One region of the Neobacillus sp. SAB-20_R2A genome, then DNA from elsewhere that is predicted to be linked to it. Evidence: a T-box and tRNA genes for the amino acid it is inferred to sense, from the RefSeq annotation. Region 1 holds a T-box; the other regions hold tRNA genes.
What was found. A T-box is a leader RNA that pairs with one kind of tRNA and senses whether it is charged. The one in region 1 lies ahead of ileS (isoleucine--tRNA ligase), so its partner is inferred to be a tRNA-Ile.

Region 1 (7,799 bases):
GGATAAATCCTTACAATGGGCCATTAACCCATTAACCAGTGTCCCTGTAAGGTGCCCAGGTGCAGGATGGACCACCATACCTTTTGGCTTATTTACGACCAAAACATCCTTATCTTCATAATAAATATCTAAATCCATTTCCTCCGGAACCACGTCCAATTCTTCCGGATCTGGAATGGTAATAACGATAGTATCATTTACACTGCATTTGTAATTTGTTTTTACATTTTTCCCATTCACAAGTACATTGCCTTCTTTTATCCAATCCTGCACCTGTGTTCTAGACCATTCTTCATTCATACGTGAGATTACCTTATCAATCCGGTCTCCTTTTTGTTCCTCAAGAATGGTGTGTTCCATTTTCTCCATATGACTTCTCCTTTGACGCTCTCTCTTCAAGCAGCATTTGAATCATTAATAATCCAACACCAATCACTAATGCTGAATCGGCAATATTAAATACAGGGAAATTATAGCCAAAAATAAAGGTATGAATAAAATCAACAACCTCTTTCCGAACCACTCGGTCGATAAAATTCCCGATTGCACCTCCAAGCATGAAAGCTAGGGATACACCTAACAGCCATTTTCCTTTGGCCGCTTTGTAAAGATAATACATAATCGCAATAATGACAATAACCGTAATGACATAAAAAAGCCACATCTGCCCTTGAAGGATTCCCCATGCGGCCCCGCGATTCCGGTGAGAAGTAATATATAAAAATTTATCAATGATGGGTATACTCTCACCGATATACATATTTTTTTCAATAAGCCATTTAGTAATTTGGTCGAGCACAATAACGAATAGGGCGATTAAGTAATAATACACTAAGAAATACCTCCAACTTAAGCTAGACTTGCTCCCCTAGTTTAGCATACTTAATCGCTATATCACAATGAAACAAAAATTACAGAGTGGGGAAGATCGGTTTCTTGCAATAGCCGCCAAGCAAGCTGGGATCATTGACTGTTCTAATGGTTGGAATCAAATTTAATAAGTCGAGGGGTAATAATTCGCCGGAAAGTTCACAATGTCCGAAATTTCCTTCTTCGATTTTTTTCAGCGCCAAATCAATGTCCGCCATTTCTTCCTCTAAAATAGTTGTAAACCAATTCTCTGTTTGTTTGTTCTTTAATGACATTTCGATTTCTGTTTTTGTTTGACGGAGTTCTTGAAACAGCTTTTCCTGCATTGCATTCATAGTGTTAATACCTCCGTTATGTTATTTGTTTTATTATTACCGATCGTTTTCCATTGACCCGGATAATAATTTGACATCAGCAACAACAATTAACGGAGGTGGAAAATAAATGAAAACTCACCGATTGGCGAGTCCGATAGGACGGTTCATGAGGTCTAGTTGAATTTATACTTTTTTATTAGCAAAATGAAAGAGGCTGACAAGTCAGCCCCTTTCTATTTACGCTAAGTGTGAATAATTTTCTTTTACAACTTGGGCACAGCGCGGACAAAGAGTTGAATGCTCCGCATCTTGACCGACATCAGGCGTCACTACCCAGCAGCGTTCACAGGTTTCACCTTCAGCCTTTGTGACCACAATAGCAGCTGTATCTAATTTCAAGCCATCTTCAGGTGCCTCATCATAAGCACCAGCCACTTCAAAACCGGATACAATAAACAATTGTTTCAAGTTCTCTGAAACAGAATCGAGCAGCGCTTTTGTATTATCATTTACGTACAAGGTTACTTTCGCTGTTAATGACTTACCGATCACCTTTGCATTCCGGGCTTCTTCAAGTGCCTTTAAGACATCATCGCGAAGCTTCATGAATGCAGACCATTTCTCCTCCAACTCTTTAGCACCAGGAAGTTCTTGATATTCTGGAAGATCTGTCAACTGAACACTTTCCTCCTGAACCTTCGGAATATATTTCCATACCTCGTCTGCAGTGTGAGAAAGGATTGGCGAAACCAATTTGGTCAGAGCAAGCAATGATTCATATAAAACGGTTTGAATCGCCCGACGTTCTGGATGATCAACTGCTTCAATGTACAGAACATCCTTTGCAAAATCTAGGTAAAACGCGCTTAAATCAAGCGTACAGAAATTATTGACAGCATGGTAAATACCTGCATAATCGTAATTTTCATAAGATTTGCGAACACTCTTAATCAGCTTATTTAATTTAACCAGCATAAATTGATCTACTTCACGAAGGTTTTCGTAAGAAACCTTATTAACAGCCGGGTCAAAGTCCGCTAAATTCCCCAACAAGAAGCGGAATGTATTGCGGATTTTCCGATATACTTCAGCAACCTGTTTTAAAATTGCATCCGATACCCGGACATCTGATTGATAATCAACCGAAGCCACCCATAGGCGTAAAATATCTGCTCCCAATTGATTCATAACCTTCGCCGGAACGACGACATTACCTAATGATTTACTCATTTTTCGACCTTCACCATCAAGAGCAAATCCATGGCTTAATACTCCCTTATATGGAGCCTTGCCTGTGACAGCAACTGCAGTAGATAAAGACGAGTTAAACCAGCCGCGGTATTGGTCAGAACCTTCAAGATATAGGTCAGCAGGGCGCACCAAGTCTTCTCTTTCAAGCAGTACAGCCTGATGGGAAGAACCGGAGTCGAACCAAACGTCCATAATGTCGGTTTCCTTCGTAAACTTGCCGTTCGGGCTGCCAGGATGCGTAAACCCTTCCGGAAGCAGGTCTTTTGCTTCGCGCTCAAACCAAATGTTTGAGCCATTGTCGCGGAATAAATTAGAAACATGTTCGATTGTTTCGTCAGTAATGATTTCTTCACCATTTTCAGCGTAGAATACCGGAATTGGCACACCCCAGACGCGCTGGCGGGAAATACACCAATCGCCGCGGTCACGGACCATATTAAAAAGCCTTGTTTCGCCCCAAGCCGGCACCCATTTGGTTTCTTTCACAGCTTCGAGCAACTGCTCGCGGAAATCTTTAATGGACGCAAACCACTGTGCAGTTGCCCGGAAAATAACCGGCTTCTTTGTTCTCCAGTCATGTGGATAGGAGTGGGTAATAAATGTAAGCTTTAACAAAGCCCCTTTTTCCTCTAAGGCTTGGGAAATCTGTTTATTGGCCTCGTCGTAAAATAACCCTTCAAATCCCGGTGCTTCATTTGTCATATTTCCTTTATCATCAACCGGACAAAGGACATCCAAGCCGTATTTTTGACCAACATGGAAGTCATCTTCCCCGTGACCAGGAGCAGTGTGAACGCAGCCAGTACCAGCATCCGTTGTCACATGCTCGCCTAACATGACAAGAGAATCACGGTCATAAAGTGGATGACGGGCGACAACATATTCCAGATCAGCCCCTTTGACCTTTTTAAGAACGGCCGCTTCTTCCCAGCCAATTTCATTCGTTACACTTTCCAATAACCTTTCAGCCACAACGTATTTTTTATCATTTACCGCTACAACCACATAAGTTAGCTCAGGATGAACCGAAATTCCCAAGTTGGCAGGAATGGTCCATGGGGTTGTTGTCCAGATGACGATTTCCGTATCCGTATCAAGAACTCCCTTGCCATCCTTCACCGGAAAACCAACATAAATGGACGGTGAACGTTTATCTTTATATTCAATTTCTGCCTCAGCCAAAGCGGATTCACTTGACGGAGACCAATATACTGGCTTCAATCCCTTATAGATATAACCTTTTTTCGCCATTTCTCCGAAAACCTTAATTTGCTGGGCTTCGTATTCAGGCTTTAAAGTGATGTATGGATTCTCCCAATCACCGCGGACACCAAGGCGTTTAAACTGGATTCGTTGATTGTCGATCTGCTCCAGCGCATATTCTGTACAAAGCTGGCGGAATTCAGCTACGGACATTTCTTTCCGTTTAACCCCTTTATTGGTTAAAGCCTGTTCAATCGGCAGACCGTGCGTATCCCAGCCCGGCACATATGGGGCATGATAGCCGCTCATTGACTTATAGCGGACAATAAAATCCTTTAAGATTTTATTTAGGGCGTGGCCCATATGGATGTCACCATTTGCATATGGAGGGCCATCATGCAAAACAAACATCGGACGCCCTTTAGTGCGCTCCTGTACTTTTTGGTAAATATTCATTTCTTCCCATTTTGCCTGCATATCCGGTTCTCTTTGCGGAAGATTACCGCGCATTGGGAAATCCGTTTGCGGCATTAATAACGTGTCTTTGTATTCCATTTTATTTCCTCCAATACCTTTCTATTGAACAGAATTGACATTCTTGCAAATAAAAAACCCTCTCATCCCAAAAAAGGGACGAGAAGGTTTTTTTCCCGCGGTACCACCCTGATTGATAGAACTGTCTTATTCTATCCTCTTGCGAATTCGTAACGTGAATACACGCCTTAGTCTACTGTTCTAAATTTAGAGGTTCGACCTCGGAACTCGAGGGTGATTTTCCAATCTTTCGGCTTTATCGGGCTTCCACCATCCCCGACTCGCTAATAAGCTTTTTTGAAAAATTGTACTGTCCCTGTCTTCGTCATTTTCATTCAATTAATCTGTTAAGAAATTATATGCTACTAAATAGCTGTTCGTCAAGCTAATGAATCCTCTTCTTCGTGGATTTTCAGCTCGGTGGCATCAAGTTCGTACTCTAAAAGGTGATCCCAATCGTCAGTATTCAGCATATCGAGCTGTGCCTCAATCAGCATTTTGAAACGGGTGCGGAAAATTTTCGACTGCTTCTTTAAATCTTCTATCTCCAGAGCAATCTTTCTCGCTTTAGATAGGGATTCGTTAACGATACGGTCCGCATTCTTTTCCGCTTCCTTGACGATTAGCTTCGCTTCCTTTTGCGCATTGCGTTTTACTTCTTCCCCTGCCTCCTGGGCAATCACAATCGATTTATTAAGTGTTTCTTCTATACTTGTAAAATGCCCTAAACGTTCCTGCAGGTCAGTTAAGCGCTCTTCCAATTCTTTTTTCTCTCTAAGGACAAGTTCGTAATCCTTGATTACCTGGTCAAGAAATTCGTTTACTTCATCCTCGTCATACCCTCTAAATCCTTTATTAAATTCCTTATTATGAATATCTAACGGCGTTAACGGCATGATGCCACCTCCAACAATCTGTGCAATATATGTAAATGTGAATATTCGACAAGTTTTTCGAATATCCTGCAAGAAAATAAATTATTTTTGTCTTCCGACAGAAATTCGCCATTTTTCTTTCTTTGTTTTTCCGTCAATACTGGACAATCTTACCCTTCCATGGCCCCGGACCGACAGCATATCGCCAATTTCACAAACAAAGGCCGGGCTTTCAATCTGAGTCCAATTGACCTTAACTAGGCCTGCGGCAATATAGTTTTGCGATTTTTGCCGGGAAAGATTATAAACACCAGAAATAACAGTATCCAGCCTTAATGAAGATACTGTTAATTCATGTTCCTCCCATAATTCTTTAGGAGAAATTATGTTTTCGGGCGGCTTCTCGATTATTTGAACCGTTGCTTTACCGATTGATTCAAGATTACTGCTGATATAGCCGCCTATTTCCTTGGCTGCCAAGAACTGGATTTGCCCGTCATCGACAAGAATATCGCCAAATTTCCCACGTTTTAGCCCCAACGACATCAATGTGCCTAAGACGTTGGGATGTTCAATTTTGACAAACTTCTTTGGATAGTCAATTTCAAACAAGCTGATTTGAAAATCCTCTTGAGCTGGGACTAGATATTCCGGGAAAAGAAGAGCCCTTTTTCGTTCTGCCCCTGGCCATCCTCCAAAGAGTTGATATTTTACATCACCATTTTCACCGATGATCGTTTTTAAGATATGCTGTTCTCTTGGGTCAAGAAAGTCCGTTAATTTCGGGGCATACTGAAGTTCAACAGTGTTTTTCCACTGCATGACCTGGTCAATATAATCCCGTTCTTCTGGACGAAAATGCTGATATATATTCATGCTCTAAAAACCAACCTATTTTTAAGTATTATGAGAGCCAGACAGCTACATAGCTTAAGCCCCGTGTTGCAAAGTTGAGAACAAGAAATGCGACAATCGGAGAAATGTCAATCATGCCGATTGCGGGAATAATCCTTCTGAATGGTTCCAAATATGGCTCACAAATTCTTGCTAAGAATTGACCGATCGCGGATTCTTTAGCACCCGGAAACCAGGACATCAATATGTAAATAATTAATGCCCACGAATAAGCCCAAATGAGTTTTTGTATTAAACCGATAACAAAAAACATCTCTTTACCACCTCGTATTCATATTTTCGTGGTCAGGGAGCAGTTCCGAAATATTCCCCGATACTTCCATATTATCCGGGGTGCACAAGAATATATTGGCGCCAATTTTCTGGATTTCCCCACCGAGAGCATATACTACTCCTCCTAAGAAATGAACGATCTGCCGGCCTTCCTCTTGATCAATCCGCTGCAAATTCACCACCACCGGACGGCGGTTTTTTAGATGGTCGGCAATCTCGGTTGCCTCAGATTCGGAATGCGGTTCTGCCAAAATAAGCTTTGAGGGCTTTACTTGGACAGGGGGCTTTTGCACACTTTGCAGGCTGACTACATTATGACTTTTTAACGGCTGTTTTTTCTGCTTTATTGGTTCCTTCGGCTCACTATAATCTTCATTTTGCTCATCGTTCTCGTCGTCTAAAAAGAAAAATGTTTTTAGTTTAGATTTAATTGTCATATCAACTCTCCTAACCAGCTTCACCAACAAGCGCTGTACCTATTCTTACCATCGTAGCCCCTTCTTCGATGGCGATGGCAAAATCATTAGACATCCCCATCGACAACTCTGAACAAGGAGCATAGTCTAAGTGACAGGATTGAACTTGAGTACGAAGTTCTCTAAGTTTTTGAAAACAATCACGCAAGACTTCTTCATCGTCCGTGAGTGGGGCCATTGTCATTAAACCAGCAACAATAATATTTTCTAGGGAGCCAAGTGATTTAATAAAGTCGATCACTTCTTCAACCGCTAAACCGTGCTTTGAGTCCTCTTCTGCTACATTAACCTGTACCAAACACTTTACTTTTGAATTGGCACGTTTATTTATTTCTTGGGCCAAAGAAAGACGGTCAAGGGAATGAATGTACTCCACTTTATCGATAATATTCTTTACCTTTCGTGTCTGCAGGGTTCCAATAAAATGCCAAATTGGCTTGTCCTTAAGAACTTCCCATTTTTCAAGCATTCCTTCGTCCCGGTTTTCGCCAAGATGCTGAATGCCTGCATCAAGCGCTTCCTGCGCTCTTTGGGTACTGACGTATTTTGTAACGGCAATTATAGTTACCTCATCTGGTTTCCTGCCTGTCTTTTCGCACGCTTCATTTATTTGCTGTCTAATAAGTTCATACTTTGCTGCTACTCTCATAAGCGGTTCTAATTCTCCTTCCAGCCAATAAAGCTTAACATTCTGCCGGCTTTGCCATGGCTCTTCCGGTGGGAAAAAAACAAATGGTTGTTACAGCTTGAGCAATAATCCGTGACGATTATATTTTCCTTTGGTACTCCTGCCTTAACGAGAATCTGCTTGTTCAATTCCCTTAGGTTTAATGAGTATTGACCTTCACTAATTAAATTATAGGGTTTTCTATCGACATCTTCTAGTATATTTTCAACCAAGTTAACGACACGTTCATCCACAATATAACATTTTTCGCAGATTGATGGACCGATTGCGACAAAAACCTTCTCAGCCTTGATGCCTTCCTCTTCCCATTTTTTTATCATCTCACGGGCAATTTGTCCTACCGTCCCCTTCCATCCAGCATGTGCCGCCCCAATCATCCGATATTCGGGAGCAATAA
Region 2 (7,799 bases), 1.8 Mb from region 1:
AACCACCGGATCACTAAGCCCGACTTTCGTCCCTGCTCGACTTGTAGGTCTCGCAGTCAAGCTCCCTTGTGCCTTTACACTCTGCGAATGATTTCCAACCATTCTGAGGGAACCTTTGGGCGCCTCCGTTACACTTTAGGAGGCGACCGCCCCAGTCAAACTGCCCACCTGACACTGTCTCCCACCCCGATGAGGGGTGCGGGTTAGAATTTCAATACAGCCAGGGTAGTATCCCACCGACGCCTCCACCGAAGCTGGCGCTCCGGCTTCTCAGGCTCCTACCTATCCTGTACAAGCTGTACCAAAATTCAATATCAGGCTACAGTAAAGCTCCATGGGGTCTTTCCGTCCTGTCGCGGGTAACCTGCATCTTCACAGGTACTATAATTTCACCGAGTCTCTCGTTGAGACAGTGCCCAGATCGTTACGCCTTTCGTGCGGGTCGGAACTTACCCGACAAGGAATTTCGCTACCTTAGGACCGTTATAGTTACGGCCGCCGTTTACTGGGGCTTCGATTCAGAGCTTCGCTTGCGCTAACCCCTCCTCTTAACCTTCCAGCACCGGGCAGGCGTCAGCCCCTATACTTCGCCTTGCGGCTTTGCAGAGACCTGTGTTTTTGCTAAACAGTCGCCTGGGCCTATTCACTGCGGCTCTTCGGGGCTATTCACCCCAAAAAGCACCCCTTCTCCCGAAGTTACGGGGTCATTTTGCCGAGTTCCTTAACGAGAGTTCTCTCGCTCACCTTAGGATTCTCTCCTCGCCTACCTGTGTCGGTTTGCGGTACGGGCACCTTTTATCTCGCTAGAGGCTTTTCTTGGCAGTGTGGAATCAGGAACTTCGGTACTATAATTCCCTCGGCATCACAGCTCAGCCTTAAGGTGAACGGATTTTCCTATTCACCAGCCTAACTGCTTGCACGCACATATCCAGCAGTGCGCTTACCCTATCCTCCTGCGTCCCCCCATCACTCAAACGATAAAGAGGTGGTACAGGAATATCAACCTGTTGTCCATCGCCTACGCCTTTCGGCCTCGGCTTAGGTCCCGACTAACCCTGAGCGGACGAGCCTTCCTCAGGAAACCTTAGGCATACGGTGGATGAGATTCTCACTCATCTTTCGCTACTCATACCGGCATTCTCACTTCTAAGCGCTCCACCAGTCCTTACGGTCTAGCTTCAACGCCCTTAGAACGCTCTCCTACCGCGGACACCACAAGGTGTCCACCCACAGCTTCGGTGATACGTTTAGCCCCGGTACATTTTCGGCGCAGAGTCACTCGACCAGTGAGCTATTACGCACTCTTTAAATGGTGGCTGCTTCTAAGCCAACATCCTGGTTGTCTAAGCAACTCCACATCCTTTTCCACTTAACGTATACTTTGGGACCTTAGCTGGTGGTCTGGGCTGTTTCCCTTTTGACTACGGATCTTATCACTCGCAGTCTGACTCCCACGGATAAGTCATTGGCATTCGGAGTTTGTCTGAATTCGGTAACCCGATGAGGGCCCCTAGTCCAAACAGTGCTCTACCTCCAAGACTCTAACTACGTGAGGCTAGCCCTAAAGCTATTTCGGAGAGAACCAGCTATCTCCAAGTTCGATTGGAATTTCTCCGCTACCCACACCTCATCCCCGCACTTTTCAACGTGCGTGGGTTCGGGCCTCCATCCAGTGTTACCTGGACTTCACCCTGGACATGGGTAGATCACCTGGTTTCGGGTCTACGACTACATACTAATTCGCCCTATTCAGACTCGCTTTCGCTGCGGCTCCGTCTCTTCAACTTAACCTCGCATGCAATCGTAACTCGCCGGTTCATTCTACAAAAGGCACGCCATCACCCATGAACGGGCTCTGACTACTTGTAGGCACACGGTTTCAGGATCTCTTTCACTCCCCTTCCGGGGTGCTTTTCACCTTTCCCTCACGGTACTGGTTCACTATCGGTCACTAGGGAGTATTTAGCCTTGGGAGATGGTCCTCCCTGCTTCCGACCGGATTTCACGTGTCCGGCCGTACTCAGGATCCACTCAGGAGGGAACGAAGTTTCAACTACAGGGCTTTTACCTTCTATGGCCGGCCTTTCCAGACCGCTTCATCTACCCCGTTCCTTTGTAACTCCATGTTGAGTGTCCTACAACCCCGAAAGGCAAGCCTTTCGGTTTGGGCTGTTCCCGTTTCGCTCGCCGCTACTCAGGGAATCGCGTTTGCTTTCTCTTCCTCCGGGTACTTAGATGTTTCAGTTCCCCGGGTCTGCCTTCAATACCCTATGTATTCAGGTAAAGATACTGCTCCATTACGAACAGTGGGTTTCCCCATTCGGAAATCTCCGGATCGGCGCTTACTTACAGCTCCCCGAAGCATATCGGTGTTAGTCCCGTCCTTCATCGGCTCCTAGTGCCAAGGCATTCACCGTGCGCCCTTTCTAACTTAACCTAAAAGGTTTTACTTACTCTTAAAAATAAGAGAGAAAAACTAAAATGGCGATTACTCGGTTCTTACTTGGTTACTTCTTCTTTTACGATTATCTAGTTTTCAAAGAACGATATTGGTGGAGGATAGCGGGATCGAACCGCTGACCTCCTGCGTGCAAAGCAGGCGCTCTCCCAGCTGAGCTAATCCCCCAATATTCACTGTAAAATTAAATGGTGGGCCTAAATGGACTCGAACCATCGACCTCACGCTTATCAGGCGTGCGCTCTAACCAGCTGAGCTATAGGCCCACAAAACATATTCAAAGAGAATTAACCTCTCAAAACTAAACAAACAAAAAACAGTCAACCTTATTATCAGCCCTAAAGGGCTGCATTATCCTTAGAAAGGAGGTGATCCAGCCGCACCTTCCGATACGGCTACCTTGTTACGACTTCACCCCAATCATCTGTCCCACCTTAGGCGGCTGGCTCCTTACGGTTACCCCACCGACTTCGGGTGTTACAAACTCTCGTGGTGTGACGGGCGGTGTGTACAAGGCCCGGGAACGTATTCACCGCGGCATGCTGATCCGCGATTACTAGCGATTCCGGCTTCATGCAGGCGAGTTGCAGCCTGCAATCCGAACTGAGAATGGTTTTATGGGATTGGCTCCACCTCGCGGCTTCGCTGCCCTTTGTACCATCCATTGTAGCACGTGTGTAGCCCAGGTCATAAGGGGCATGATGATTTGACGTCATCCCCACCTTCCTCCGGTTTGTCACCGGCAGTCACCTTAGAGTGCCCAACTGAATGCTGGCAACTAAGATCAAGGGTTGCGCTCGTTGCGGGACTTAACCCAACATCTCACGACACGAGCTGACGACAACCATGCACCACCTGTCACTCTGTCCCCCGAAGGGGAAATTCCTATCTCTAGGAGTGTCAGAGGATGTCAAGACCTGGTAAGGTTCTTCGCGTTGCTTCGAATTAAACCACATGCTCCACCGCTTGTGCGGGCCCCCGTCAATTCCTTTGAGTTTCAGCCTTGCGGCCGTACTCCCCAGGCGGAGTGCTTAATGCGTTAGCTGCAGCACTAAAGGGCGGAAACCCTCTAACACTTAGCACTCATCGTTTACGGCGTGGACTACCAGGGTATCTAATCCTGTTTGCTCCCCACGCTTTCGCGCCTCAGCGTCAGTTACAGACCAGAAAGCCGCCTTCGCCACTGGTGTTCCTCCACATCTCTACGCATTTCACCGCTACACGTGGAATTCCGCTTTCCTCTTCTGCACTCAAGTCCCCCAGTTTCCAATGACCCTCCACGGTTGAGCCGTGGGCTTTCACATCAGACTTAAAGGACCGCCTGCGCGCGCTTTACGCCCAATAATTCCGGACAACGCTTGCCACCTACGTATTACCGCGGCTGCTGGCACGTAGTTAGCCGTGGCTTTCTGGTCAGGTACCGTCAAGGTACCGGCAGTTACTCCGATACTTGTTCTTCCCTGACAACAGAGCTTTACGACCCGAAGGCCTTCATCGCTCACGCGGCGTTGCTCCATCAGACTTTCGTCCATTGTGGAAGATTCCCTACTGCTGCCTCCCGTAGGAGTCTGGGCCGTGTCTCAGTCCCAGTGTGGCCGATCACCCTCTCAGGTCGGCTACGCATCGTCGCCTTGGTGAGCCGTTACCTCACCAACTAGCTAATGCGCCGCGGGCCCATCTGTAAGTGTCAGCCGAAACCGACTTTCAACCTTCCCTCATGCGAGGGAAGAAATTATCCGGTATTAGCTCCGGTTTCCCGAAGTTATCCCAGTCTTACAGGCAGGTTGCCCACGTGTTACTCACCCGTCCGCCGCTAACCACCGGGAGCAAGCTCCCAGTGATTCGCTCGACTTGCATGTATTAGGCACGCCGCCAGCGTTCGTCCTGAGCCAGGATCAAACTCTCCAATAAAGTTGAGTTGATTAGCTCAAAAATGTTACGTTGGCTTCATTTCAAAAGAAATGAATATTATTGTTTGTTGACGTTTTTGTTTGTTTAGTTTTCAAAGGTCAATTTCTCTATCGCTCAGAAGCGACTTTATAAATATACCACCCGTCTAAGTTAAAGTCAACATGTTTTAATCATTTTTTACTATATAAATATAATAAATTCAAAAGTACTGTTAAATACAGAAAACGGAGCACCTATTACAGTGCTCCGTTTATGTTATTCTTCATCAGAATTGAGATTCACATCTGAGTTTTCACCTGATGCGTCTTCTTCTGTTTCCTCTGTACTTTCATTTTCCTGGACTTCTTCTTTTTCTACTTTAGCTACGGTTGCCACATATTCATTCTTTTCATCACCAAGGCTGATTAGTTTTACACCCTGTGTATTCCGGCCCATTTTAGAAATGCCGGCTACATCAATACGAATTAAGACCCCGCCTGTTGTAATCAACATCAAGTCCTCTTCGCCGGTCACCGCTCTCATCGAAACAAGCTCACCGTTCTTATCTGTAATATGACAGGTCTTAATACCTTTCCCGCCGCGGCCTTGAATGCGGTACTCAGCAGCAGCAGTCCGCTTTCCATAGCCATTTTTCGTTACAATCAGCACTTCATTATCTTCCTCAAGCACTTCCATGCCGACAACCTCATCATCACTGTCCAAGGTAATGCCTTTTACACCTGTGGCGGTGCGGCCCATCGAACGGACATCTGTTTCCGGGAAGCGGATCAGCATACCTTTACTCGTACCGATAATAATATGCTTGCTGCCGTCGGTCATACGGGCAGAAATAAGCTCATCGCCCTCACGCAGACTTATGGCGATTAGTCCGTTATTCCGGATATGAGCAAAGGATGACAGCGGTGACCGCTTGGAGACACCTTCTTTTGTGGTAAAGAACAGGAACCAATCGTCCACAAATTCTTCAACAGGGATAATTGCATTTACCCATTCACCTTTTTCGATACCCAGCAGATTGATAATCGGAATGCCTTTCGCCGTGCGGCCGTACTCCGGAATTTCGTAACCTTTGGAACGATAAACCTTCCCCTTATTAGTAAAGAAGAGAATCGTATCATGGGTTGAAGTTGTGATCAAATGCTCAACAAAATCATCCTCATTGGTGCCCATACCTTGGATTCCGCGGCCGCCGCGTTTTTGTGCGCGGTACGTGGAGACAGGGAGACGCTTAATATAACCGTTATGAGTTAATGAGATGACGATGTTTTCGCGTGGAATCAAATCCTCGTCCTCAATGTTTTCAATTCCGCCTGCTGCGATCTCAGTGCGGCGTTTATCATTGAAACGTTCTTTTATTTCAAGAAGTTCTTCGCGGATAATTTCAAGGACTTTTTCCTCGTCCGCTAAAATGGCTTTTAACTCTGCAATGAGTTTTACAAGCTCCTGATATTCATCTTCAATCTTTTCTCTTTCCAAGCCTGTTAGACGCTGCAAGCGCATATCAAGGATGGCCTGGGCTTGTTTTTCTGAAAGATTAAATTGGGTCATTAACCCTTCACGGGCGATATCTGTCGTTTGCGAGTTGCGGATTAACGTAATGATAGCGTCAATATGGTCAAGTGCGATCCGCAGACCTTCTAAAATATGTGCCCTTGCTTCGGCCTTACGCAATTCAAATGCAGTACGGCGGCGAATGACTACCTTTTGATGCTCTAAATAATAGACTAAACATTGCTTTAGGCTTAGCACCTTTGGCTGCCCATTCACAAGTGCTAGGGTGTTAATTCCAAAGCTGGTTTGCAGGGCAGTCTGCTTGTATAAATTATTCAACAGAACATTGGCGTTGGCATCCTTACGAACTTCAATGACAATCCGCATTCCGCGGCGGTCTGATTCATCGCGCAAGTCAGTGATGCCATCAATCTTTTTATCACGGACCAATTCCGCTATTTTTTCAATCAGTTTTGCCTTATTTACCTGGTAGGGAAGCTCATTAACAATAATGACCTCTTTACCATTAGACTTCTGCTCAATTTCCACTTTAGCCCTTATTGTAATAGAACCCCGTCCGGTTTCATAAGCCTTGCGGATGCCGCTTCGGCCTAAGATGATCCCTCCAGTAGGGAAATCAGGCCCCGGGATGATCTCCATCAGCTCCTGAGTGGTAATGTCAGGGTCATGGCTGACAGCCAAGACCGCATCGATCGTCTCGCCAAGCTGATGAGGCGGGATGTTGGTTGCCATCCCAACGGCAATTCCGGTTGTACCGTTCACTAATAGGTTAGGGAACCGCGCTGGCAAGACAACCGGTTCTCTTTCCTCACCATCATAGTTATCTTGATAATCAATCGTGTCTTTGTTAATATCTCTTAATAATTCCATTGAGATTTTCGACATTCTTGATTCAGTGTAACGCATCGCCGCAGCTGCATCACCGTCAACCGACCCGAAGTTCCCGTGGCCATCGACAAGCATATAGCGATAGTTGAAATCCTGCGCCATCCGGACCATTGTTTCATAAACGGCGGAGTCACCATGCGGGTGATACTTACCAATAACATCGCCGACAATACGGGCTGACTTTTTATATGGTTTGTCCGCATGAATTCCTAGATCGTGCATAGCATAAAGAATACGGCGGTGAACTGGCTTCAGGCCATCACGAACATCCGGAAGGGCACGTGAAACGATAACACTCATTGCATAGTCAAGAAACGAAGATTTCATTTCTTGGCTAATATTAATTTCTTTTACCTGAGAATTTGGTGTTTCAGCCATAATTGGTACCTCCTATTAGGGTGTCACCTAAAATAAAAAAGGAGGATAGTGGACACCTCTACCCTTTTTCCCTTTTTTTAGCTAATAGGAAATTATAAATTTCCACAAATTATAATTTCCTAACGCATAAATTCAACTACACCTCTATCTTCGTCCTATCGGACTCGCCAATCGGCGAGTTTTCATTTATGTTATATATCTAAGTTTTTCACGTATTGAGCGTTTTCTTCGATAAAATTCCGACGTGGTTCGACCTTTTCCCCCATCAGCATATCGAAGGTGTCATCCGCTTCGATTGCATCTTCAAGACTTACCTGAAGCATCGTTCTCGTACCTGGATCCATGGTTGTTTCCCATAACTGTTCAGGATTCATTTCTCCCAAACCTTTATAGCGCTGAATATTAGGCTTAGGCTGACTTGGCAGCTCGGCAAAAATCTTGTCAAGTTCCTTGTCGTTATAGGCATATTCTATCCGTTTCCCCTGTTGCACTTTGTAAAGAGGCGGCTGGGCGATATATACATAACCCGCCTCGATAATTTTCCTCATATAGCGGTAAAAGAAGGTCAGCAGCAGCGTACGAATATGGGCGCCATCGACGTCCGCATCTGTCATGATGATGACTTTATGGTAGCGGGCTTTTCCAATATCAA
Region 3 (7,799 bases), 1.8 Mb from region 1:
TTCGGGATTCATGTTCCAATAAATTTTGCCACGTCTGCTGTATCAGGGTTTTTGGGAATTCCGGGCCTATGTGCGTTAGTGGCGATTCAGCAATGGGTTCTTTGAGACAGAACCGCTCTTTAGCAGCGGTTTATTTTTTTTGAAAAAAGTATTGACCAACATAAAATTATCCTGTAATATATTTTAAGTCGCCGCTAACACGGCAGACAAGAAATAAAAAAAGTTGTTGACTTCAACAACAAGAAATGATATATTTAAAAAGTCGTTTTAAGGCGACGGAGAAATTGACCTTTGAAAACTAAACAAACAAAAACGTCAACAAACAATAATATTCGTTTCATTTGAAACGAAGCCAACGTAACATTTTTGAGCTAATCAACTCAACTTTATTGGAGAGTTTGATCCTGGCTCAGGACGAACGCTGGCGGCGTGCCTAATACATGCAAGTCGAGCGAATCACTGGGAGCTTGCTCCCGGTGGTTAGCGGCGGACGGGTGAGTAACACGTGGGCAACCTGCCTGTAAGACTGGGATAACTTCGGGAAACCGGAGCTAATACCGGATAATTTCTTCCCTCGCATGAGGGAAGGTTGAAAGTCGGTTTCGGCTGACACTTACAGATGGGCCCGCGGCGCATTAGCTAGTTGGTGAGGTAACGGCTCACCAAGGCGACGATGCGTAGCCGACCTGAGAGGGTGATCGGCCACACTGGGACTGAGACACGGCCCAGACTCCTACGGGAGGCAGCAGTAGGGAATCTTCCACAATGGACGAAAGTCTGATGGAGCAACGCCGCGTGAGCGATGAAGGCCTTCGGGTCGTAAAGCTCTGTTGTCAGGGAAGAACAAGTATCGGAGTAACTGCCGGTACCTTGACGGTACCTGACCAGAAAGCCACGGCTAACTACGTGCCAGCAGCCGCGGTAATACGTAGGTGGCAAGCGTTGTCCGGAATTATTGGGCGTAAAGCGCGCGCAGGCGGTCCTTTAAGTCTGATGTGAAAGCCCACGGCTCAACCGTGGAGGGTCATTGGAAACTGGGGGACTTGAGTGCAGAAGAGGAAAGCGGAATTCCACGTGTAGCGGTGAAATGCGTAGAGATGTGGAGGAACACCAGTGGCGAAGGCGGCTTTCTGGTCTGTAACTGACGCTGAGGCGCGAAAGCGTGGGGAGCAAACAGGATTAGATACCCTGGTAGTCCACGCCGTAAACGATGAGTGCTAAGTGTTAGAGGGTTTCCGCCCTTTAGTGCTGCAGCTAACGCATTAAGCACTCCGCCTGGGGAGTACGGCCGCAAGGCTGAAACTCAAAGGAATTGACGGGGGCCCGCACAAGCGGTGGAGCATGTGGTTTAATTCGAAGCAACGCGAAGAACCTTACCAGGTCTTGACATCCTCTGACACTCCTAGAGATAGGAATTTCCCCTTCGGGGGACAGAGTGACAGGTGGTGCATGGTTGTCGTCAGCTCGTGTCGTGAGATGTTGGGTTAAGTCCCGCAACGAGCGCAACCCTTGATCTTAGTTGCCAGCATTCAGTTGGGCACTCTAAGGTGACTGCCGGTGACAAACCGGAGGAAGGTGGGGATGACGTCAAATCATCATGCCCCTTATGACCTGGGCTACACACGTGCTACAATGGATGGTACAAAGGGCAGCGAAGCCGCGAGGTGGAGCCAATCCCATAAAACCATTCTCAGTTCGGATTGCAGGCTGCAACTCGCCTGCATGAAGCCGGAATCGCTAGTAATCGCGGATCAGCATGCCGCGGTGAATACGTTCCCGGGCCTTGTACACACCGCCCGTCACACCACGAGAGTTTGTAACACCCGAAGTCGGTGGGGTAACCGTAAGGAGCCAGCCGCCTAAGGTGGGACAGATGATTGGGGTGAAGTCGTAACAAGGTAGCCGTATCGGAAGGTGCGGCTGGATCACCTCCTTTCTAAGGATAATGCAGCCCTTTAGGGCTGATAATAAGGTTGACTGTTTTTTGTTTGTTTAGTTTTGAGAGGTTAATTCTCTTTGAATATGTTTTGTGGGCCTATAGCTCAGCTGGTTAGAGCGCACGCCTGATAAGCGTGAGGTCGATGGTTCGAGTCCATTTAGGCCCACCATTTAATTTTACAGTGAATATTGGGGGATTAGCTCAGCTGGGAGAGCGCCTGCTTTGCACGCAGGAGGTCAGCGGTTCGATCCCGCTATCCTCCACCAATATCGTTCTTTGAAAACTAGATAATCGTAAAAGAAGAAGTAACCAAGTAAGAACCGAGTAATCGCCATTTTAGTTTTTCTCTCTTATTTTTAAGAGTAAAAACCTTTTAGGTTAAGTTAGAAAGGGCGCACGGTGAATGCCTTGGCACTAGGAGCCGATGAAGGACGGGACTAACACCGATATGCTTCGGGGAGCTGTAAGTAAGCGCCGATCCGGAGATTTCCGAATGGGGAAACCCACTGTTCGTAATGGAGCAGTATCTTTACCTGAATACATAGGGTATTGAAGGCAGACCCGGGGAACTGAAACATCTAAGTACCCGGAGGAAGAGAAAGCAAACGCGATTCCCTGAGTAGCGGCGAGCGAAACGGGAACAGCCCAAACCGAAAGGCTTGCCTTTCGGGGTTGTAGGACACTCAACATGGAGTTACAAAGGAACGGGGTAGATGAAGCGGTCTGGAAAGGCCGGCCATAGAAGGTAAAAGCCCTGTAGTTGAAACTTCGTTCCCTCCTGAGTGGATCCTGAGTACGGCCGGACACGTGAAATCCGGTCGGAAGCAGGGAGGACCATCTCCCAAGGCTAAATACTCCCTAGTGACCGATAGTGAACCAGTACCGTGAGGGAAAGGTGAAAAGCACCCCGGAAGGGGAGTGAAAGAGATCCTGAAACCGTGTGCCTACAAGTAGTCAGAGCCCGTTCATGGGTGATGGCGTGCCTTTTGTAGAATGAACCGGCGAGTTACGATTGCATGCGAGGTTAAGTTGAAGAGACGGAGCCGCAGCGAAAGCGAGTCTGAATAGGGCGAATTAGTATGTAGTCGTAGACCCGAAACCAGGTGATCTACCCATGTCCAGGGTGAAGTCCAGGTAACACTGGATGGAGGCCCGAACCCACGCACGTTGAAAAGTGCGGGGATGAGGTGTGGGTAGCGGAGAAATTCCAATCGAACTTGGAGATAGCTGGTTCTCTCCGAAATAGCTTTAGGGCTAGCCTCACGTAGTTAGAGTCTTGGAGGTAGAGCACTGTTTGGACTAGGGGCCCTCATCGGGTTACCGAATTCAGACAAACTCCGAATGCCAATGACTTATCCGTGGGAGTCAGACTGCGAGTGATAAGATCCGTAGTCAAAAGGGAAACAGCCCAGACCACCAGCTAAGGTCCCAAAGTATACGTTAAGTGGAAAAGGATGTGGAGTTGCTTAGACAACCAGGATGTTGGCTTAGAAGCAGCCACCATTTAAAGAGTGCGTAATAGCTCACTGGTCGAGTGACTCTGCGCCGAAAATGTACCGGGGCTAAACGTATCACCGAAGCTGTGGGTGGACACCTTGTGGTGTCCGCGGTAGGAGAGCGTTCTAAGGGCGTTGAAGCTAGACCGTAAGGACTGGTGGAGCGCTTAGAAGTGAGAATGCCGGTATGAGTAGCGAAAGATGAGTGAGAATCTCATCCACCGTATGCCTAAGGTTTCCTGAGGAAGGCTCGTCCGCTCAGGGTTAGTCGGGACCTAAGCCGAGGCCGAAAGGCGTAGGCGATGGACAACAGGTTGATATTCCTGTACCACCTCTTTATCGTTTGAGTGATGGGGGGACGCAGGAGGATAGGGTAAGCGCACTGCTGGATATGTGCGTGCAAGCAGTTAGGCTGGTGAATAGGAAAATCCGTTCACCTTAAGGCTGAGCTGTGATGCCGAGGGAATTATAGTACCGAAGTTCCTGATTCCACACTGCCAAGAAAAGCCTCTAGCGAGATAAAAGGTGCCCGTACCGCAAACCGACACAGGTAGGCGAGGAGAGAATCCTAAGGTGAGCGAGAGAACTCTCGTTAAGGAACTCGGCAAAATGACCCCGTAACTTCGGGAGAAGGGGTGCTTTTTGGGGTGAATAGCCCCGAAGAGCCGCAGTGAATAGGCCCAGGCGACTGTTTAGCAAAAACACAGGTCTCTGCAAAGCCGCAAGGCGAAGTATAGGGGCTGACGCCTGCCCGGTGCTGGAAGGTTAAGAGGAGGGGTTAGCGCAAGCGAAGCTCTGAATCGAAGCCCCAGTAAACGGCGGCCGTAACTATAACGGTCCTAAGGTAGCGAAATTCCTTGTCGGGTAAGTTCCGACCCGCACGAAAGGCGTAACGATCTGGGCACTGTCTCAACGAGAGACTCGGTGAAATTATAGTACCTGTGAAGATGCAGGTTACCCGCGACAGGACGGAAAGACCCCATGGAGCTTTACTGTAGCCTGATATTGAATTTTGGTACAGCTTGTACAGGATAGGTAGGAGCCTGAGAAGCCGGAGCGCCAGCTTCGGTGGAGGCGTCGGTGGGATACTACCCTGGCTGTATTGAAATTCTAACCCGCACCCCTCATCGGGGTGGGAGACAGTGTCAGGTGGGCAGTTTGACTGGGGCGGTCGCCTCCTAAAGTGTAACGGAGGCGCCCAAAGGTTCCCTCAGAATGGTTGGAAATCATTCGCAGAGTGTAAAGGCACAAGGGAGCTTGACTGCGAGACCTACAAGTCGAGCAGGGACGAAAGTCGGGCTTAGTGATCCGGTGGTTCCGCATGGAAGGGCCATCGCTCAACGGATAAAAGCTACCCTGGGGATAACAGGCTTATCTCCCCCAAGAGTCCACATCGACGGGGAGGTTTGGCACCTCGATGTCGGCTCATCGCATCCTGGGGCTGTAGTCGGTCCCAAGGGTTGGGCTGTTCGCCCATTAAAGCGGTACGCGAGCTGGGTTCAGAACGTCGTGAGACAGTTCGGTCCCTATCCGTCGTGGGCGCAGGAAATTTGAGAGGAGCTGTCCTTAGTACGAGAGGACCGGGATGGACGCACCGCTGGTGTACCAGTTGTCTTGCCAAAGGCATCGCTGGGTAGCTATGTGCGGACGGGATAAGTGCTGAAAGCATCTAAGCATGAAGCCCCCCTCGAGATGAGATTTCCCATAGCGTCAAGCTAGTAAGATCCCTGAAAGATGATCAGGTTGATAGGTCAGAGGTGGAAGCGCGGTGACGTGTGGAGCTGACTGATACTAATCGATCGAGGACTTAACCAAGTCATATTAAGTAAGGTGAACTCGTTTTTACTAAACTTCTTCTGCGTTATCTAGTTTTGAGGGAATGAAACCTCTAATTCAATAGGTCCGGTAGCAATGGCGAGAAGGTCACACCCGTTCCCATCCCGAACACGGAAGTTAAGCTTCTCAGCGCCGATGGTAGTTGGGACGCAAGTCCCTGTGAGAGTAGGACGCTGCCGGGCAAATAAAAAGACAACCATTTTCAGGTTGTCTTTTTTTGTTTAGAAAGTGAAGCGTGAGTGATGCACGAGAACCGTCCCCATGCATCAATAAAAAATCGACATTAGACATACACCCAATTGTGAATGGCGACATATATTATTATTGCGGATACGAAAATTCAAAAAATTGTATACAAATTTTTGTTATCGGGCAGAATGGGTGTATGGAGGTGGAGCGATTGAGTTCAAACTTAGCACATAACCATTTGGGGGAAACATGCGTTATTTGTGAGAATCTTAAAGCGAAAGGCATACATCTATACACTTCTTTTATTTGCACAGAATGTGAAAATGATTTAATTCAAACAGACACGAGCGATCCAAAATATAAACATTATCTGAAACAGCTTAGAAAAATTACAACGCCCGAAATATTTTCATAACAAAGTCCTGATTGGGGCTTTATTTTTTTTCCCTAAAACGAGACAATAGGTTAGAATCTTAACAAGGATGTAAGGAAATGTTTAAACAGATGAAAACACCTTTATATGATGCGTTAATAAAGCATGAATTCAAGAAACCAGTTTCCTTTCATGTTCCTGGACATAAATATGGTCTTATTTTTGATGCGAATGCGCAGGAGCATTTTAAACAAATTCTAAAGCTAGATGCAACTGAGTTAACTGGATTAGATGACTTGCATTCTCCTGAAGGAGCAATTTTAGAAGCAGAAGACCTTTTAACGCAGCTTTATCAAGCAAAGAAAAGCTACTTTCTTGTAAATGGCTCCACTGTCGGAAATATTGCCATGATTTTAACGGCGTGCTCGGAGGACGATACGGTCCTGGTACAAAGGAATAGCCATAAATCGGTCCTGAATGCTATACAGCTGGCCAAGGCAAGACCCATATTTCTGGAGCCGGAATATGACCAAGATTGGATGGTTCCCTCTGGAATATCAGTAGAGACTGTTAAAGAAGCCATCACCCGGTATCCGAATGCAAAAGCCCTTATATTGACATACCCAAACTATTACGGGGTGGTCTATGATTTGCAAGGGATTATTCAGGAGGCGCACGGGAATAACATCCCAGTCCTAGTGGATGAGGCACACGGGCCCCATTTTATCCTCGGAAAACCTTTCCCAGCATCAGCTGTTCAACTTGGTGCGGATATTGTTGTGCAATCAGCGCATAAGACACTCCCGGCCATGACGATGGGGTCCTTTTTGCATTTTAATAGCTGTCTTCTTGACAATAAAAAAGTCAAGGGTTACTTGGAAATGTTTCAGTCCAGCAGCCCGTCTTATCCGATCATGGCATCGCTGGATTTGGCTAGAGGCTATCTAGCAGCCTATGAGCAGAGGGATTTAGAATTTTTACAAAGCGAGATCTCCTTATTTAAAAGGGATTTGGCTGATGTTTCCGCGATAAAGATATTAGACTATCCAAATCAGCAAGGGGATTTATTAAAAATCACGCTTCAGTCACGAAGCAAATTAAGTGGCTTCGAGCTGCAGCAAAGGCTGGAGAAATACTCCATATATACAGAATTAGCAGATCCAAATAATCTCCTGTTCATTCTTCCACTACTGAAGGATGAACAAAAGTATCCCTTTAGGGAAACGGCTGCAAAAATAAAAGAGGCTCTAAAAGGTATTTTTTGTGATTGTGACGAGGAAAAGGAAGAAATTCAATTAAGTATTAATCGAATTTCTGAATTAGCTATTCCTTTCAAAAAGATGGGCGATTATGAGGAGTTGGAAATTTCTATTTCTGAAGCAGAGGACAAGGTTTGTGCGGAAACAATTATTCCTTATCCTCCTGGGATTCCGCTTTTGTTAAAAGGAGAGCGAATCACTGCTGAAAAGCTAAGCCGCTTACATAAGCTGATGAAAACGGGGGCAAGGTTTCAAGGTGGTTCCTTATTAAGAAAAAATATGCTGAAGGTTTTTTGGACAACTTAAGATATACAGTTTTGGAGGTTTCATAGATGACGAACGGAACGTTTATTACATTCGAGGGCCCGGATGGGGCAGGCAAAACTACAATCCTCAATATGGTTGCTGAGCAGCTGCCAATGGCAATGGTTACAAGGGAACCTGGCGGCATTGATATTGCGGAACAAATCCGCCGCGTCATTTTGGCAAAAGAAAATACGGCCATGGACCCGCGGACGGAGGCGTTGCTCTATGCTGCCGCAAGAAGACAGCATTTAATTGAAAAAGTAATGCCTGCCTTAGAAGAGGAAAAAGTTGTCTTGTGCGACCGCTTCGTTGACAGCTCCCTGGCTTATCAAGGATACGCCCGGGGATTAGGAATTGAAGAGGTATGGACGATTAACCAATTTGCAATTGAGAAGATGATG

Region 2: it has a tRNA-Ile gene. The T-box ahead of ileS (isoleucine--tRNA ligase) is inferred to sense a tRNA for this amino acid. The anticodon was not compared.
Region 3: it has a tRNA-Ile gene. The T-box ahead of ileS (isoleucine--tRNA ligase) is inferred to sense a tRNA for this amino acid. The anticodon was not compared.

Annotation. Positions count from the first base shown of each region.
Region 1 is NZ_CP145895.1:1,801,911-1,809,709, reverse strand. It holds gene V5M37_RS09065 (RluA family pseudouridine synthase) at 1-369, opposite strand, end outside; gene lspA (signal peptidase II) at 341-832, opposite strand; gene V5M37_RS09055 (hypothetical protein) at 912-1,205, opposite strand; gene ileS (isoleucine--tRNA ligase) at 1,425-4,196, opposite strand; T-box leader at 4,268-4,507, opposite strand; gene V5M37_RS09045 (DivIVA domain-containing protein) at 4,556-5,071, opposite strand; gene V5M37_RS09040 (RNA-binding protein) at 5,153-5,926, opposite strand; gene V5M37_RS09035 (YggT family protein) at 5,955-6,218, opposite strand; gene V5M37_RS09030 (cell division protein SepF) at 6,223-6,675, opposite strand; gene V5M37_RS09025 (YggS family pyridoxal phosphate-dependent enzyme) at 6,686-7,363, opposite strand; gene pgeF (peptidoglycan editing factor PgeF) at 7,372-7,799, opposite strand, start outside.
Region 2 is NZ_CP145895.1:5,956-13,754, reverse strand. It holds rRNA gene V5M37_RS00055 (23S ribosomal RNA) at 1-2,437, opposite strand, end outside; tRNA gene V5M37_RS00050 (tRNA-Ala) at 2,551-2,626, opposite strand; tRNA gene V5M37_RS00045 (tRNA-Ile) at 2,648-2,724, opposite strand; rRNA gene V5M37_RS00040 (16S ribosomal RNA) at 2,820-4,369, opposite strand; gene gyrA (DNA gyrase subunit A) at 4,625-7,147, opposite strand; gene gyrB (DNA topoisomerase (ATP-hydrolyzing) subunit B) at 7,339-7,799, opposite strand, start outside.
Region 3 is NZ_CP145895.1:29,715-37,513, forward strand. It holds gene V5M37_RS00145 (pro-sigmaK processing inhibitor BofA family protein) at 1-105, shown strand, start outside; rRNA gene V5M37_RS00150 (16S ribosomal RNA) at 387-1,936, shown strand; tRNA gene V5M37_RS00155 (tRNA-Ile) at 2,032-2,108, shown strand; tRNA gene V5M37_RS00160 (tRNA-Ala) at 2,130-2,205, shown strand; rRNA gene V5M37_RS00165 (23S ribosomal RNA) at 2,316-5,250, shown strand; rRNA gene rrf (5S ribosomal RNA) at 5,337-5,453, shown strand; gene V5M37_RS00175 (sigma factor G inhibitor Gin) at 5,657-5,875, shown strand; gene V5M37_RS00180 (aminotransferase class I/II-fold pyridoxal phosphate-dependent enzyme) at 5,953-7,398, shown strand; gene tmk (dTMP kinase) at 7,425-7,799, shown strand, end outside.